4 regions of the Acidovorax sp. GW821-FHT11A03 genome follow, and region 3 is predicted to be linked to each of the others. Evidence: predicted binding sites of a transcription regulator. Region 3 holds the regulator's gene; each other region holds the start of a gene.
The links. Region 3 encodes LexA, which represses DNA repair genes until DNA is damaged. Its sites were predicted from a motif close to ACTGTATNNNNATACAGT; they were not measured.
Positions count from the first base shown of each region.

Region 1 (4,381 bases), 410 kb from region 3:
CGGCAGCAATGGCGGCGCGCTCGCGGCCGTATTTTTCGTAGATGTACTGGATGACCTCCTCGCGCCGGTCGTGCTCGAAGTCCACGTCGATGTCGGGCGGCTCCTTGCGCTCCTTGCTGATGAAGCGCTCGAACAGCAGGTTGGTGTTCTCGGGCGGGACGGCCGTGATGCCCAGCATGTAGCAGACCACCGAGTTCGCCGCCGAACCGCGCCCCTGGCACAGGATCCCCTGGCTGCGCGCGTAGCGCACGATGTCATGCACCGTGAGGAAGTACATCTCGTACTGGCAGTGCGCGATCAGATCCAGCTCTTTGCGGATCTGCACCCGCACCTTCTCTGGCGCGCCTTGCGGGTATTCGCCCTGCACGCCCACATCCACCAGCCAGGCCAGGGCCTGCGCGGGCGTCATGCCGGCAGGCACGGTCTCCAGCGGGTACTGGTACTTGATTTCATCCAGGCGGAAAGTGCAGCGCCCCGCCACCGTGAGCGTGGCGTCCAGCAGTTCGGGCGGGTAGATGCCCGCCAGCCGCACGCGCCGGCGCAGGTGGCGCTCGGCATTGGGCTGCAGCGCAAAACCACATTCGCCCACGCTGCAGCCCAGGCGCACGGCGGTGATCACGTCCTGCAGCGGCTTGCGCGAACGGGCGTGCATGTGCACATCGCCCGCTGCCACCAGTGGCAAGCCCAGCGCCGCGCCCGCACGCTGCAGCGTGGCCAGCCACAGGCTGTCGTCCGGGGCCAGGTGCAGCTCGACCGCCAGCCAGAGGTGGCCGTCAAAATATGAGTCAAATTGGCCTCTGGCGCTTGACAGACAAGCGCTGACAGCTATCAAATCAGAAGCATCAAAGCCATGCCGGCAGGGGGACAGCAACAATTCGCACCCCTTCAAAGCCGCCCATGGGCTGGCCGCGCCCACGTGGTACTGCCCCTTGGGCGCGGCCGCGCGGGCGGCGGTGATGAACTCGCACAGGTTGCCCCAGCCCTCGGCATCCCGCGCCAGCACCACCACCCGCAGATCGCCCCACACAAATTCGCTGCCCACGATGAGGTGCAAGCCGCATTCCAGGGCCGCCTCCCAGGCCCGCACCACGCCCGCGACGGAGCATTCGTCGGTCAGTGCCAGCGCCCGGTAGCCCAGCTCCAGCGCACGCGCCACGAGTTCCTGCGGGTGCGATGCCCCGCGCTGAAAGCTGAAGTTGGACAGGCAATGCAGCTCGGCGTAGTCCGGCAACCCGGCCACAGCAGCATTCCCTGGCATGGGCGAAGACATGGTGAAACTCCCTGGCGCCATCATCCGAAGATTCCATGCAGGAACCAGCGGTGGGGGCGCGCCGCGGCCTGCGCGCCCTCCGGCACGGATGCCAGGCGCTCGCGAAACACCCACACCAGCCCCGCCACATCGTTGTGCGCGACGAAGTAGTCGCGCAAGGCCAGGCCGGCGCAGGGATGGGCCGGGTCTGCATCGTCGCTGCCGGCCCCGGACCACCAGCCCGCCTCGAAGCGGTGGGGACCGGCCAGCAGGCGCAGCAGGCCGTGGTGGCACGGGCGGTTGCCCTGCACGGCCAGGCGCCGTGGCGGGTTCAGCAGCCAGGTGGGCTGCAGCAGCCCGCCGGGCGTGGCGTCCAGGGCCGCGTCGGAAGCGCTGGCGGATGCACCCCGGGCCGCGGGGCGGGGGGGCGCCGCCACGCGCAGCACCTCGGCCGCCGGGCGCCACTGCTGCATGCGCTCGGGGCGGTGGTCGGCCTGCAGCACCGGCGCCTGCACATGCTCGGCCCCCAGCCGGGCGGACAGGCGCTCGAGCAGCTGGTGCAAGGCCTCGCCTTGCACGCCACCCGGCAGGCCCGGGTCGCTGTCCCCACGGCCATCCGGCGGCAGGAGGCTGGCGCTGCGGTGCGCCAGCGGGGCCGCATCCAGCAGGCGCAGCGTGATCTGGTTCGCTGGCGCGGCCAGCGTGGTCCGCGCCAGGTTTTCCGCCAGGAGCCGCCGCAGATGCGCCATGTCCTGCGTGGCCTGCGCCGTGCGCACCTGCAGCGCCTGCACGGGCGCGATCACCACGCCGTCGATGCGCCGCAGGTCGTGGCGCCACGCCAGCTCCAGCCCCAGCACACCTTGCTGGCGTGCCTGCAGCCAGCCATGGAGGGCCGCGATGCCACGGTGGGCGCTCCAGAGCAGCGCGTCGGCCGACGCCGCCAGCGCGGGCAGCTCCAGGGTCAGCGCGAACTGTTCGGGCAGTTCCAGCCACGCATGCGCTTCGGGGGCATCGCCAAAGGCCTGGTCCAGGGCCCGCAGCACCCCCGCGCCAAAACGCCGCGAGACCCCCGGGCGCGGCAGCGCACGCAGCGCCCCCCAGGTGCGGCAGCCCATGCGCTCCAGGCTGGCCACATGCGGGCGCAAGGCGGTCAGCGTATGCAAGGGCAGCCCTGGCGGCCCCTGCGCAGGCGGCGCCCGGCCCGCCAGGGCCAGCCTCAGAAAGCCGTGCGCCACCAGCGCCGTGGGGCCGCAGCCCCACGGCGGCTGCGCACAGGGCCTGCTTCCTTCAGAAAAAACAGGCTCTCCTTGCCCGCCCGAGGTGGAAGCCGCCACGGCCCAGGCCTGCAGCACCTGCGCCAGCAAGACATCGCGCCCGCCCCAAAGCCGTTCGGTGGAGGACACTTCCAGCAGCACGGCCTCATCGTCCACCAGCGCCACGCGCGGTGTAAAACGCAGCGCCCACCAGCCCGCCGACGGCTCCATCGCCACGGCGGCTCCTGCCAGCGCCGTGAAACCGCCCTCCCCCTCATCCGGCCGTGGCCATGGCAGCGCGATCCAGTGCATGCCCCCTCCCCCCTGGCGATGCGGGCGCGGGCGCCCGACGCGGCACGGCGCCCCCGGCGGGGAGTGCAACGGCCAATGCGCCCCGGCCTTCCTCCATCATGCCCACCGCCGCGGCCTGGGCAGCACGCCGCCGTTCGGCCTGCGCCGCCAGCACCTGCGCCAGCAGAAGGTGGCATCCGGGCAATGGCAGCCCCTGCGCCAGGGGCGGCCCCCGGCGCTTGAGAATGTGCACCTGCATCCCGGGGAACACGGGCGTGCCCGCGGGCATGGGCATGCCCTGGACTTGCAGCCGCAGCAAGGCTGGCGACGCCTGGGGGGCCGCGCTGACGGGCCGAAACACCCACAGCAGCTGCTGTTGCTGGGCCGCGGCCAGCTGCAGCCGGCGCAAGGCCGCCGGCTGTGCCTGCGGCAGCCAGGCCATGACGGCCAGCACATCCCGGCACCGCAGCGCCTGCTCGGCGGCCCACAGCGCCGACATGGCCGTATCCGCCCGCACCAGGCCCAGCCGCCCGGGGGGCAGCCCCTGGGCCTGGAGCGCCGGGCCAAAAGGCTCGCACGGGGGCGCCACCACGACCACGGCCCCATGCCGCGCGGCCGTGGCCTGGGCCAGGGCGGGCAGCACCAGCTGCCATTCATGCAGGCCCGCCAAAGGCTGCAACACCTCGCTCAGCGCCCCGACAGGCCACCCTCCACCCGGTAGCTGCGCATCCAGCAGCGCATACCCCGTGGGTTGCGCCTGGTGCTGGCCCGTGCCCACCAGCCCGTCCGCGTGCCAGACGCCAGGCACGGCAAATGGCAGATCGGAGGCGACAACCCGCAGGGAGTGGCGTTGCGCAGGCATGGTGGGAAGAGAGGGTCCGAAAACACGAATACTGTAAATATAACCAGTATTTTGCCAACAGCATGAAAACCTCGGAAAGGCCCGGGAAGGCCCTGCCATTCAGAGCTGTGCGGCACACGCCGCGCTCCCTACAATGGACCGCAAAAGGAAACAGAGGGAGTCGTTCAATGAAGGCAATCCAGTCGGCAGCAGTCGCCCTGCTGCTTCTCCTGTCGGGCAACACGTTCGCCGCCTATGCGGTCTACGTTTTCGAAAGTAGCGGCAATGTGGTCGCCAGCGGCAGCGGCCGCATGAACATGGCAGCCCTCACCCCGGCCGGCAACGGGCCTCTTTTCTCCGTGGTCATCCCCTCGGCTGCGCTGATTTTCACCGGCACGGCCGGGACGGTGGAGGCCTACATGGGCGTCTCCGGGCCTCCCATGCTGGGGGCGGGAGGCCCTGTCCTCGCCGATACATCGTCGGGCGACATGGTGGGACTGGACGGCATGATGGCACCGGGGTTTGTCTTCGCCCCCCTGGGCTACGTCTCCGGATCGGCGCTCGCTTCCTCGGCCACGTGGACGGGGACCTCGCTGGCCAGCCTGGGGCTCACGCCAGGCTCCTACACCTGGACCTGGGGCGCGGGCCCCACCGCCGATTCGTTCACGGTCCACGTGGGCATCGCGCCACCCGCCGCCCCGGCCTCCATTCCAACGCTGTCCGAATGGGGCCTGGCGATCCTCTCGG
Region 1 covers NZ_JBXASG010000001.1:810,250-814,630, forward strand. The annotation lists gene AC1RVY_RS03715 (error-prone DNA polymerase) at 1-1,270, opposite strand, end outside; gene AC1RVY_RS03720 (DNA polymerase Y subunit UmuC family protein) at 1,291-2,814, opposite strand; gene imuA (translesion DNA synthesis-associated protein ImuA) at 2,777-3,655, opposite strand; gene AC1RVY_RS03730 (IPTL-CTERM sorting domain-containing protein) at 3,823-4,381, shown strand, end outside.
Region 1: imuA (translesion DNA synthesis-associated protein ImuA) is a predicted target of LexA. The motif match lies at 3,686-3,703, and genes of this name have one in related genera.

Region 2 (4,381 bases), on a different contig from region 3:
CTCGGTGGCCAGGCCCACGGCGATGCCGCTGGCGCCGTTGAGCAGCGCGAACGGCAACCGCGCGGGCAGCTGGCGCGGCTCCTCCGTGCTGCCGTCGTAGTTGGGCATGAAATCGACCGTGCCCTCGTCGATCTCGTCGAGCAGCAGGCTGGTGATGCGCGACAGGCGCGCCTCGGTGTAGCGCATGGCCGCGGCGCCATCGCCGTCGCGGCTGCCGAAGTTGCCCTGGCCGTCGATCAGCGGATAGCGCTGGGCAAAGTCCTGCGCCATGCGCACCAGGGCGTCGTAGGCCGACTGGTCGCCGTGCGGATGGAAGCGGCCCAGCACGTCGCCCACCACGCGGGCGCTCTTGACCGGCTTGGCCGCCGTGTTGCGCGTGGGGCCGCTGTAGCCCAGGCCCATGCGGTCCATCGAATACAGAATGCGCCGCTGCACGGGCTTGAGGCCGTCGCACACGTCGGGCAGCGCACGGCCCTTGACGACCGACAGCGCGTATTCCAGATAGGCGCGCTGGGCATAGCCCGCCAGGCCCAGGGAGTCGCCTCCGTCATCGCCGGCGGTGGTGAAATCGAGAGTGGGTTGGTCGCTCATTCGTTGGGTACAGTTTCTGGGTTCACGTTCTGGGGGGCGCTTTGCGTCTGCGCCACGCGGGTGGGCGGCAGGTTGCCCCGGTTCTGCGCGCCCCCCGAAAGCTCCATGCGCACGCGGCCGGGCACGGCGCGCTGCGCCAGCACCGGCGCTGGCGGCTTGAGCTGGGCGTACAGGCCCAGCACGGTGCGCACATAGTTCTGCGTTTCCTTGAAGGCCGGAATCTGGTTGCCCGCCTTTTGCACCGCGCCTTCACCGGCGTTGTAGGCGGCCACGGCCAGGTCCATGCGGCCGGGGAACAGGTCCAGCAGGTGGCGCAGGTAGCGCGTGCCGGTGGGCACGTTCACGGCCGGGTCGGCCAGCTTCTGCTCCACCGAGCGCCTGGCATCCGCGCTCACGCCAAAACGGCTGGCCGTGGCGGGCATCACCTGCATGAGCCCGACGGCGCCCCTGGGCGACACGGCCGTGGCGTCGAAGCCGGATTCCGTGGCGATCACGGCCTGCAGCAATTCGTAGTCCACGCCGTGCTTGCTGGCGGCGGCGCGCAGGTGGTGCTTGACGCGCTTGTAGTCGGGCGCGATGTCAAAAAAGGCCAGCAAGCGCGCACCGGCCGCAGGCAGCGCGTAGGGCATGGGCGGTGCGTTGGCCGGGGCGTCGCGGGTCGAGTCGAAATCATTGCCACGAAAAAACAGCTGGTAGCGCGTGTCCACCTGCTCGGCGGCGAAATGCGTCACGCCCCGCTCGTCCACGTGCGCCCACAGGTCCGCCTGGGCCGATTGCTGCATAAAACATAGCAGCAAGCCCAATAAATACAAGCGCAAGAGCCTGTTTTTGTGTGGATTCTTCATCACAGACACCGTGGGTGGCGGGTCCGGTCAGATGTCGATCTCGACCGCATCGCCGTGCAGTTCCATCAGCTCGCGCCGCGAGGCCGCCTCGCCCTTGCCCATGAGCTTGGTGATCAGGCCTTCGGTGGCGGCGAAGTCCATGTCGCCCAGTTGCACCGGCAGCAGGCGGCGGGTGTCGGGATTGAGCGTGGTTTCCCACAGCTGCTCGGCGTTCATCTCGCCCAGGCCCTTGAAGCGGCTGATCTGGCACTTCTCGCGGGCCACGCCGTCCTTGGCGCACTTGTCGAGGATGGCGGTGAGCTCGCCGTCGTCCAGCGCATACATCTTGGCGGCGGGCTTCTTGCCGCGCGCGGGCACGTCCACGCGGAACAGCGGGGGGCGCGCCACGTAGATGTGGCCGGTCTCGATGAGCTTGGGGAAGTGGCGGAAGAACAGCGTGAGCAGCAGCACCTGGATGTGCGAGCCGTCCACATCGGCGTCCGACAGGATGCAGACCTTGCCATAGCGCAGGCCCGTGAGGTCGGGCGTGTCGTTCGGGCCGTGCGGGTCCACGCCGATGGCCACCGAGATGTCGTGGATCTCGTTGTTGGCGAACAGGCGGTCGCGCTCCACCTCCCAGGTGTTGAGCACCTTGCCGCGCAGCGGCAGGATGGCCTGGCTTTCCTTGTCACGGCCCATCTTGGCGCTGCCGCCGGCGGAGTCGCCCTCGACCAGGAAGACTTCGTTGTGGGCGATGTCGCGGCTTTCGCAGTCGGTGAGCTTGCCGGGCAGCACGGCCACGCCCGAGCCCTTGCGCTTTTCGACCTTCTGGCCGGCCTTCTGGCGCGTCTGCGCGGCCTTGATGGCGAGTTCTGCCAGCTTCTTGCCGTAGTCCACGTGCTGGTTGAGCCAGAGCTCCAGCGCCGGGCGCACGAAGCCGCTGACCAGGCGCACCGCGTCGCGCGAGTTCAGCCGCTCCTTGATCTGGCCCTGGAACTGAGGATCGAGCACCTTGGCCGAGAGCACGTAGCTGGCACGGGCGAACACGTCTTCGGGCAGCAGCTTGACGCCCTTGGGCAGCAGGCTGTGCAGTTCGATGAAGCTCTTGACGGCGTTGAACAGGCCGTCGCGCAGGCCACTTTCGTGCGTGCCGCCAGCGCTGGTGGGAATCAGGTTGACGTAGCTCTCGCGCATGGGCTGGCCGTCTTCGGTGAAGGCCACGCACCAGGAGGCGCCCTCGCCCTCGGCAAAACTCTCGTTGTTGCGGTCGGCATAGCCTTCGCCCTCGAAGAGCGGGATCACCGGGTCGCCGCTGAGCGTCTGCATCAGGTAGTCGCGCAGGCCACCCTTGTACTGCCAGGTCTGGGTGTCGCGCGTCTTCTCGTTGACCAGGGTCACGGACACGCCGGGCATGAGCACCGCCTTGCTGCGCAAGAGGTGGGTGAGCTCGCCCATGGGCAGCGCGCTCGACTCGAAATACTTGGCATCAGGCCAGGCGCGCACGGTCGTGCCCTGCTTGCGCTCGCCCGCTTCCAGCGCGCGGGTCACCAGGGGCTCGACCACATCGCCGGCCGAAAACACCAGCCGGGCGACCTTGCCTTCGCGGTGGCTGCTCACTTCCAGGCGGGTGGCCAGCGCGTTGGTCACGCTCACGCCCACGCCGTGCAGGCCGCCCGAGAAGCTGTAGGCACCGCCCTTGCCCTTGTCGAACTTGCCGCCCGCGTGCAGGCGGGTGAAGACCAGCTCGATCACCGGCGCGTTTTCCTCGGGGTGCATGCCGAAGGGGATGCCGCGCCCGTCGTCCTCGATGCTCACCGAGCCGTCGGCGTGCAGCGTGACCTTGATCTTCTTGCCATGGCCGGCCAGCGCCTCGTCGGCGGCGTTGTCCAGCACCTCCTGGATGATGTGCAGGGGGTTGTCGGTGCGGGTGTACATGCCCGGGCGCTGCTTGACGGGCTCCAGGCCCTTGAGCACGCGGATCGACCCTTCGGAATAGTCACTACTGGTGGACACGGAAGACGGTTTGGCAGACATAGCGGCGGATTGTAGTGCGGCAGCAGCGCAATAGCTGGATGAAAAAACAGTCATGACAACACTGGCAGCGTGCTCCGGGCCCCCCAGGCCCGGGGGCGGCGGCGGCAGACAGAGTGGCTGGGGGCGGGTTGCAACACAAAGGACGGTCCCGCGCAGCAGGCCTGGCGGCGACCCCGCTGCCAACTGTATTGGTCCCCGGTGTATCAGCGCGTTTCGCCCAATCTCGCTACATTCCTGCGCATGCATATGAATCCTCCCAAACTGTCCATGTTCCAGGTGCTCGCGTGCGGCGCGGCCATCGTGACCCTGTCCATGGGCATCCGCCATGGGTTCGGGCTCTGGCTCCTGCCCATCACGCAGGAGATGGGCTGGACCCGCCAGTCGTTCGCGCTGGCCATCGCCATCCAGAACCTGTCCTGGGGCCTGATCGGCATCTTTGCGGGCATGGCGGCAGACCGGTTCGGGGCGTTCCGCGTGCTCATCGGCGGCGCGGTGCTCTATGGCCTGGGTTTGGCGGGCATGGCGCTGTCGCCCACGACCACCCTGTTTGCGTTGACGGCCGGCGTACTGATCGGCGCCGCGCAGGCGGGCACCACCTACGCCGTGATCTACGGTGTGCTGGGCCGCCAGATCGCGCCGGAGCGCAGGTCCTGGGCCATGGGCGTGGCGGCGGCCGCAGGTTCGTTCGGCCAGTTCCTCATGGTGCCCGTGGAGGGCTGGCTGATCGCCGGACTGGGTTGGCAGCAGGCGCTGCTGGCCTTGTCGATGGCCGTACTGCTCATCGTGCCGCTGGCCTTTGGCCTGCGGGAGCCGGGCTTCAAGGGCGCCGCGCCGCCCAAGCGCGAGCAGACCATCGTGCAGGCGCTGGGCGAGGCGTTCCGCTACCCGAGCTTCAACCTGCTGATGGCCGGTTATTTCGTGTGCGGCTTCCA
Region 2 covers NZ_JBXASG010000006.1:148,093-152,473, forward strand. The annotation lists gene parC (DNA topoisomerase IV subunit A) at 1-591, opposite strand, end outside; gene AC1RVY_RS16425 (lytic transglycosylase domain-containing protein) at 588-1,373, opposite strand; gene AC1RVY_RS16430 (DNA topoisomerase IV subunit B) at 1,464-3,449, opposite strand; gene AC1RVY_RS16435 (MFS transporter) at 3,690-4,381, shown strand, end outside.
Region 2: AC1RVY_RS16430 (DNA topoisomerase IV subunit B) is a predicted target of LexA. The motif match lies at 3,483-3,500, and genes of this name have one in related genera.

Region 3 (4,381 bases):
GCAAGAAGACCCCGCTGTAATTAGTCAGCGCGGTACCGCGCTGCAGGGCCCCTGTGCCCTGCAGGGCTCAAAAAAGGCTTCCCTCGGGAAGCCTTTTTTATTGGGCACCCGCGCCGTCGATGGCGCAAGCGGCCCGGTTGTTGCCCTGCTGGCTAGCGTCTTACCTGAAGCGAGCCTGGATTCACGATATTGGTGGGCGTGCCCTTGATGAAATTCACCACGTTGTCGAATGCCGCGCCAAAGTACAGCTCATAGCTGTCCTGCTCGACATAGCCAATGTGGGGCGTGCAGATGCAATTCTCCAGCCGCAGCAAGGCGTGGCCCTGAAGGATGGGTTCGCTCTCGAACACATCGACCGCCGCCATGCCGGGACGGCCCCGGTTCAACGCTGCGATCAGCGCGTCGGGCTCGATCAATTCGGCCCGCGATGTGTTGACGAGAAGGGAGGTGGGCTTCATGCAAGACAGGTCTTCCAGCGAGACGATGCCGCGCGTTTCATCGTTGAGGCGCAGGTGCAGCGAGATCACGTCACACTGCGAGAAGAACTCCTCGCGCGTGGTCGCGGCCTGGTAGCCGTCCGTCAAGGCCTGGGCGCGGGACGCTTCGCGGCCCCAGATGCGCACGTTCATGCCGAAAGCGCGTCCGTAGCCAGCCACGAGCTGTCCGATGCGGCCATATCCCCAGATGCCCAGCGTTTTGCCGCGCAGCACGTTGCCAAGGCCGAAGTTGGCGGGCATGGATGCGGTCTTCAGCCCGGACTGCTGCCAGGCGCCGTGCTTGAGGTTGGCGATGTACTGCGGCAGCCTGCGCATGGCTGCCATCACGAGGGCCCAGGTCAGTTCGGCCGGGGCCACCGGGGACCCTATGCCCTCGGCCACGGCAATGCCCCGCTCCGTGCACGCCGTCACGTCGATGTGACTGCCGATCTTGCCGGTTTGCGCGATCAGTTTGAGGCGGGGAAGCTTTTCCACCAGTTGGCGCGTGATCTGTGTGCGCTCCCGCACCAGAACGATGATGTCGGCATCCTTCAGGCGGACAGAAAGCTGCCCAAGTCCTTTGACGGTGTTGGTGTAGACCTTGGCGGTGTACGCGTCGAGCCGGGATGCGCAGTGCAGCTTGCGGACTGCGTCCTGGTAGTCGTCGAGAATCACAATGTTCATCCCGATATTGTGCCTTGGTGGCGCCACCGGCATTCACCGGGCCGCCGTCCTGGGGCATCAAAGTACGGGGCTTTTGGTGACGGAGTGTTGGCGCATCCCGCAAAACGCTGCCGCCCATGGCAGGACGGGGCGGGGCCGTGCCATCGCTCCCCGGCCGTTTTTCTCACGCCCGCAGATCCATCTCTTTCGAGAAGGAACGCCACACGCCAACGAGGACCGTGCCGTTGGCGCCGTTGGCCCGTGATGAAGGAAGTATCTTGGTCTCAAGAGGCCTGCAGGGCTCCCTCGCAGGCCACCATGCGGTCCAGTTCCGCGCACACGTCAGCCATCCTGCCGGTGATCACCAGCCGGCCTGTGCCGGGGGCTGAGATCCTGCGCAAGACCTTGGCGGTCCGGCGGCCCGATCCATCGGTGGGCCGCGGTGCTGCGCAGGCGCTGCGGCTTCCTGCGGGCGGTACCGGCATCGCGGGCGGTGCTCTGCGGGTGGCGGCCTGCCGCCCGGGGCTTTCGGCGGGGGGCGTCTGGGGCGTGTTGACCGTGAAGGGCCAGTTGCCGCGCAGCGGACGTGGGCCAGGGAGACCCTGCGGGCGGTGGATGCTCCTGGAGCCGGCCGTGCCCCGGCCGTCGCTGCGGTCCGTGCCATCGTGGTGGGAACGGGGTGGGGGCGAACCTGCCGCAGACGGCATCGCGAGCGCGGCGGTCGAGTGAAACCAGCGCGTCAGCGAGCGCAGCGGCACGGAGAAGGCGGAAAAGGTGGTCAAGGCAATTCCCATGTGAAAACTCCGAAGGTCGGGGGTTGGACATAGGCAGGATTGCAAATTGAACCCGCACCGCAGGGCTGGCGTGCCGGTTTGCCCGGCACACCAAACGCCCGCCACCTGCAATGCGGTAGTGAATGGACCAGCAGCCGGGACCGGCTACATCAGCATGGTGTTGCGAATGAGGCCTACCGCGAGACCTTCGATTTCGAAAGGTTCGCCAGGCTGTACCACGATGACCGGGTAGTCCGGGTTTTCAGGCAGCAGCTCGATGGCCGTGGCGGTGCGCCGCAGGCGCTTGACCGTCACGTCGTCTCCCAGGCGGGCCACGATGATCTGGCCGTTGCGCGCCTCGCGGGTGGACTGCACGGCCAGCAGGTCGCCGTCCATGATGCCGGCATCGCGCATGGACATGCCACGCACCTTGAGCAGGTAGTCGGGCTTGTGCTGGAACAGGCTGTTTTCCACGCTGTAGGTCTGGTCGACGTGTTCCTGCGCGAGAATGGGCGAACCCGCCGCCACCCGCCCCACCAGGGGCAGGACCAGCTGGGAGAGCCCGGGAATGGGCAGGTGGAACTGGCTGCCGCGCGCTGCATTGATGGAGCGCAGCGTGTCGCTGCGCAACCGGATGCCCCGCGATGTGCCGCTCACCAGTTCGATCACGCCCTTGCGTGCGAGGGCCTGCAGATGTTCTTCTGCCGCATTGGCCGACTTGAAGCCCAGTTCAGCCGCGATTTCGGCGCGGGTGGGAGGCGCCCCTGTGCGTGCAATGGCGGTCTGGATGAGGTCCAGGATCTGTTGCTGGCGGGCCGTGAGTTTCGGGTTGTCGAGCATGGTGGTTTCCGGTGGAGGCGGCTACAGTGAAGGACAACTGTTTTTTAATCCAGTAACTGTATTTTTCACCAGTTTTTCGGAGTATGCAAGTGAGTGGGCAAAAAATTGTGGTTTTGGGCACTGGAGGAACCATTGCCGGCACGTCGGCACAGGCGGGTGACAACATCGGGTACACCGCCGCGCAGGTCGGGGTGGAGCAGCTGCTGGCAGCGGTCCCCGGATTGCAGGAGGCGGCCGGTGGCATGCTCGTGGCGGAGCAGGTGGCTCAGATCGACAGCAAGGACATGGATGGCGGGGTGTGGCAGGCCCTGGCGCTGCGCTGCGCCCACCACCTCCAGGATGCTTCCGTGCGCGGGGTGGTCATCACCCACGGCACCGATACGCTGGAGGAGACGGCCTGGTTCCTGAACCAGGTGCTGGATACCCGGCTGAAACCCGTGGTGCTGACCTGCGCCATGCGCCCGGCCACGGCGCTCACGCCCGACGGGCCGCAAAATCTCCTGGATGCCGTGGCGGTCGCGGTGGCTGCGGGTGCCCGCGGCGTGCTCGCAGTGGCCGCTGGCGAGGTCCACGGCGCACAGCAGGTCCAGAAGGTGCATCCGTACCGTGTCCATGCGCTCAGTTCGGGCGAGGCCGGGCCTTTGGGGTGGGTGGAGGAGGGCGCCATTCGCCTTGCGCAGGATTGGCCGATACCGCCCGCCAAGCATGCGTGGGGTGCTCTGCAAAATATAGCAAATGCAGCGGCCTGGCCCCGCGTGGAGGTGATCATGAGCCACGCGGGCGCCACGGGCGCCATGGTGGATGCGCTGGTGCGTGACGGCGTCCAGGGGCTGGTGGTGGCATGCACCGGCAACGGCACCATCCACCACCTTCTGGAAGCCGCATTGCTGCGCGCGCAGGAGGTGGGCGTGCGGGTGGTCCGGTCCACGCGCTGCGCCGAGGGGCGGGTGCTGCCCAAGCCTGGTGACGTGCTGCCTGATTCCGGCGGGCTGCCGCCCCTGAAGGCCCGGATCTCGCTGATGCTGGACCTGATGCGCTGAGCGCGAAGGCTGTCCAGTGTTGTTTGCAGCCCTCAAGACACACGCCTGGGCCTACCCGGCGCTGGAAGTGGTGCACATCGTTGGCATTGCCCTGCTGCTGGGCAACCTGGTGCTGCTGGAGTTGCGCGTGTTTGGCCGGGGGGCGGCGCTGCCCGTCAAGGACCTTGCGCGGCTCAGCCTGTCGCTGGCATTGTGCGGCTTTGGCCTGGCGGCGGCATCGGGCCTGCTGATGTTCGCCACCCAGCCTTCCGAGCTGCTCGCCAGCCGCGCATTCACCTTGAAGATGCTGCTGTTAATGCTTGCGGGCTGCAACGCCGCGTGGTTCCATGGGCGTGGATCGCTGGCGCGCCTGGACGCCCTGGCCCGGGTGCAGATGCTGGCGTCCACGCTGATCTGGCTGGCCGTGGTGGTCTGTGGCCGCTGGATCGCCTATCTGTGACCTGACAAGGAGAGAACCGATGAGTCTGCAACGCCGCCGCCTGCTCCTGGCCACTGCGATGGTTCCGCTCTGGGCGCGCGCCCACCATGGCTGGAGCAGTTTTGATGCCGAGCGCCCCATCTATCTGGAAGGCACGGTGCGCAAGGTGCG
Region 3 covers NZ_JBXASG010000001.1:398,626-403,006, forward strand. The annotation lists gene AC1RVY_RS01865 (branched-chain amino acid ABC transporter substrate-binding protein) at 1-20, shown strand, start outside; gene AC1RVY_RS01870 (D-2-hydroxyacid dehydrogenase family protein) at 153-1,160, opposite strand; gene AC1RVY_RS01875 (hypothetical protein) at 1,424-1,921, opposite strand; gene lexA (transcriptional repressor LexA) at 2,078-2,752, opposite strand; gene AC1RVY_RS01885 (asparaginase) at 2,836-3,792, shown strand; gene AC1RVY_RS01890 (hypothetical protein) at 3,812-4,231, shown strand; gene AC1RVY_RS01895 (DUF6152 family protein) at 4,251-4,381, shown strand, end outside.

Region 4 (4,381 bases), on a different contig from region 3:
TTGACCACCTTGACCTTGGTTTCGTTGCCGATGGCCTCGTCGCCCTTCTTGATGGTGCCGGTGCGGCGGATGTCCAGGCGCACCGAGGCGTAGAACTTGAGCGCGTTGCCGCCGGTGGTGGTTTCGGGGCTGCCGAACATCACGCCGATCTTCATGCGGATCTGGTTGATGAAGATGACCATGCAATTGGTCTTCTTGATCGTGGCCGTGAGCTTGCGCAGCGCCTGGCTCATCAGGCGGGCCTGCAGGCCGGGCAGGGCGTCGCCCATCTCGCCTTCGATTTCGGCCTTGGGCGTGAGCGCGGCCACCGAGTCGATGACGATCAGGTCCACGGCGCCCGAGCGCACCAGGCTGTCCACGATCTCCAGCGCCTGCTCGCCGGTGTCGGGCTGGCTGATCAGCAGGTCGGACAGCTGCACCCCGAGCTTCTGGGCGTATTGCACATCCAGGGCATGTTCCGCGTCCACGAACGCGCAGGTGCCGCCCTGCTTTTGCATCTCGGCAATCACCTGCAGCGTGAGCGTGGTCTTGCCCGAGGATTCCGGGCCGTAGATCTCGACCACACGGCCGCGCGGCAAGCCGCCCACGCCCAGGGCGATGTCCAGGCCCAGCGAGCCGGTGGAGACCACCTGGATGTCCTCGATCACTTCGCCTTCGCCCAGGCGCATGATCGTGCCCTTGCCGAATTGCTTCTCGATCTGGGCGAGCGCGGCGGCCAGGGCCTTGGCCTTTTCGGTGTTCACGGGCAATGCGGGGTTGGTGCCTTTGACTGCGACGTCCATGAGAAAACTCCTTGAGAAACAATGGGTTGGGTGCCTGCATCGCTCTGCGGTTAATCACAGGCTGGATGCTTGAACAGTAGTTTATGCGAGCCGTCGCGGGGCATTCAAGCACAATTTAGTCAGTTTGCCTGACAATGTGCGGATGCCTGATATGCCTCTTCCTTCACCCCCCGAAGACGGCTGGCGCCAGACCCACCTGGGCCGCCTGTTCGGCCACGCCATGCGGCGCTTCGACGCGCGCGTGCTGCAGCTCATGGCGCACAACGTGGAGGTGCCGCTGGCGCTGTCCAACCTCGCGGCGCGCGACCAGGTGAGCGCCGCCCACGTGCACATCACGCGCCACCTGGCGCTGCAGGGCGACCGGCTGACCGACCTGGCCCAGCGCGCGGGCATGACCAAGCAGGCGATGGCCAACCTGGTGGACCAGTGCGAGGCCTGGGGCCTGGTCACGCGCGAGGCCGATCCGCTGGATGCGCGTGCGCGCCGCGTGTGCTTCACGCCCACGGGCCTGGCCTGGCTGCAGGCGTTTCGCGATGCCGTCGCGCAGGCCGAGGCGGAGTTCCGGGCGGAGGTGGGCAACGACGTGGCCACCGTGGTGGCGATCGGGCTGGAGGCCTATGCGGGCGGCTAGGCCGCCGCACGGTCATCCTGGCGCCCAAGGGGGGGCTTCAGACGCGCGGGGCGCTCTCCTGCCGCGCGGCGTGGCTCAGCGCGTGGGGGTCCAGCCGCAGCGCGCGCAATGCCCGCGCCGCCACGCCCTGCGGCGTGGCCGCGATCAGCGCCACCACGTGCGCACCCAGCAAGGGGCCGGGCTGGCCCTTGCGAGCCTCCGCCAGTGCCTGGATGAGGCCCTCGCCGGAGGGCTGCGCGCGGTAGATCCCGGCCTGCGGCGCACAGGGTGCGGCGGGCGGCATTTCGGCATCAATGCCGATCTGCGCCAGCGCATCGCGGTACTGCTGTTCGATCGCGGCGGGCAGGGCGTCCGGGTCCGCGCCAACGCGCGCGAAAGCGCGGCGCGCGGAGCCGTCGGGCAGCTCGATGGCGGCCAGCAGGAAGTGCTCCGCGCCCGGTTGCGGCTGGCCCCGGGCGCGGGCGTGGTGCTCGGCGCGCGTGCACAGCCGGTGCAGGGTGCGCATGTCGTTCAGGCGCTGGCGGATGTGTTGCAGCATGGGGAGGAGTCCTTCCATCATCCAGGGGGGGCGGGGCGCGTGGCCTGGGGAGAGAGCCGCTTGTGCGCCGCCTGCTTGCTGACGCCCAGGGCCTGGGCAATCTGCGCCCACGACCACCCCCGCTCCAGGGCGGTGGCCACGGCCGCCGCCTCCAGCCGGTCGGCCATCAGGCGCAAGGCCACCACGGCGGCCAGCGCGGCTTCGGGGTCGTCGTGCGGGGGCAGCTGCAGGGGCGGTGGGCTCGGCATTCGTCAACTGTAGTTGACGGAACTCGTATCGTCAACAAGGGTTGACGACAGGGCCGGGAGCCTGGCCCGTGGGCGGGGGCGCCGCGCCTGCGGGCTCCGCGCAGGCCAGCAACCACTGCCGGAAGCACTGCAGCGCATGCAGCTGCGTGCGGCCTTCAGGGTAGCAGAGCCAGTAACCCACCTCGCTCTGGTAGCCCCCGCGCTGGACGGCGGCGGCCAGCGGCTCGCGCACAAGGCCGGCGGTGATCTCGTCCTGCACCAGGCAGCGCGGCACCAGTGCCAGGCCCATGCCGGCCATCACCGCGCGGATCATGGTCTGGAACTGGTCGAACTGCGGGCCGGCCAGCGGGTCGAGCTGGCCCTGTACCCCGTGCGTCTCGCTCCAGCGCAGCCAGGCCTCGGGCACGGTCACATGGCGCAGCAGCGCGTAGCGCGCCACGTCGCGCGGGGTGTGGATGGGCCAGTCCGCCACCTTGGCGCGCGGCGCGATCAGGGCCACGTCGTTGCCCGTGATGTAGTGGGCGTGGGCGCCCGGCCAGTGGCCATCGCCGAACAGGATGGCGCAGTCGAGCTCGGGCCGCTCGAAGTTGTAGCTGTGCACGTACGGCACGAAGTGCAGCGTGACCTGCGGGTGCTGCTGCTGGAACTGCGGCAGGCGCGGAATGAGCCACTTGGCGGCGAAGGTGGGCAGGCTCGACAGGTGCAGCGCGCCGCCGCCGTCATCGCTGGTGATCAGCTCCAGGGTGGCGGCCTCCAGCTGCGCCAGCACGGCGCGCACGGCCTTCTCGTAGCGCTCGCCCGCGGGGGTCAGCGCCAGGCGCTTGCGGCTGCGCTCGAACAGCGGCACGCCCACCCAGGCCTCCAGTTCCTTCACCTGCTTGCTCACCGCGCTCTGCGTGAGGTGCAGGGCCTCGGCGGCCCGCGAGACGCTGCCGAAGCGCGTGACGGTGGAAAACGCCCGCAGCAGGTGCAAGGGGGGTGAAAGGCGGCGCAGGGAAGACATCGTAAGTTATCAAATCATTCCATATGGGAATGTTATCAGGCATATCCATTGCTTGGTAGGGCTCGTGGATTCCATTAATCTCAACCTACCCCATAGGAGAAATGTCCCATGCAACGCCGTCATCTGCTCTCAGCCCTGGCCACAGTATCTTTCGTTCCTGGAATAACTCTGGCGCAAGAAGGCAAGCCCCTGCGCATCATCGTGCCCTTTCCGCCCGGAGGCGCCACGGACATGACCGTGCGCAGCCTGCAGGAGTCGCTGGCCCGCATCCTCAAGCAGCCCGTGGTGCTGGAAAACCGCGGCGGCGCGGGGGGCTCCATCGGCATGGCCGAAGCCGCGCGCGCTCCGGCCGACGGCCTCACGCTGGGCGTGGCCACGCTGTCCACGCATGGCGTGAACCCCGCCGTCTACAGCAAGCTGCCCTACGACCCCATCAAGGACTTCGTGGGCGTGACCGAGATGGTGAAGGCCCCCGGCGTCGTGGTGGTGAACCCGGCCGTGCTGCCCGTCAAGGACTTTGCCGACCTCGTGAAGTACCTGAAGGCCCATCCCGGCAAGGTTTCGTATGCCACGCCCGGCAACGGCACCATCGGCCACATGTGGGGCGAGCTGTTCAAGAGCAGCACCGGCACGGCCATGGTGCACATTCCCTACCGCGGTGCGGGCCCGGCCGTCAACGACGTGCTGGCCGGCCAGGTGGCGGTGTATTTCGACCAGGTGGCTTCCTCGCTGCCGCACATCAAGTCCGGCAAGCTCAGGGCGCTGGCGGTGTCCTGGCCCGAGCGGCTTGACGTGCTGCCCGACGTCCCCACCTACGCACAGCTGGGTTTCGCCAACAACAACGACCCGTCCTGGTTCGGCCTGGTGGCTCCCGCGGGCACGCCCGCGGCCGCGGTGGACCGCATCCAGCAGGCCGTGGCCCAGGCGCTCAAGGAGCCCGCCGTGCGCGAGCGCCTGGCGGGACAGGGGCTGTACCCGTCGGGCACCACGTCCCGGGACTTCACGGCGCAGATCGCCCGCGAGATCGACAAGATGAAACGGGTGGCGGCCTTTGCGAAGGTGGCGCTGGATTGACATGGGCCCCCGCTGAGCCGCCTCGCGCGATCCGCCCCACGGGCGGTGGCGGGCCGGCGGCCAGGGGGAGCCCCATTTTCTTCGATACCGGGCCCCTGGGCCCGG
Region 4 covers NZ_JBXASG010000004.1:160,256-164,636, reverse strand. The annotation lists gene recA (recombinase RecA) at 1-782, opposite strand, end outside; gene AC1RVY_RS11225 (MarR family winged helix-turn-helix transcriptional regulator) at 934-1,413, shown strand; gene AC1RVY_RS11220 (Clp protease N-terminal domain-containing protein) at 1,451-1,951, opposite strand; gene AC1RVY_RS11215 (helix-turn-helix domain-containing protein) at 1,969-2,199, opposite strand; gene AC1RVY_RS11210 (LysR substrate-binding domain-containing protein) at 2,231-3,202, opposite strand; gene AC1RVY_RS11205 (tripartite tricarboxylate transporter substrate binding protein BugE) at 3,311-4,276, shown strand.
Region 4: recA (recombinase RecA) is a predicted target of LexA. The motif match lies at 843-860, and genes of this name have one in related genera.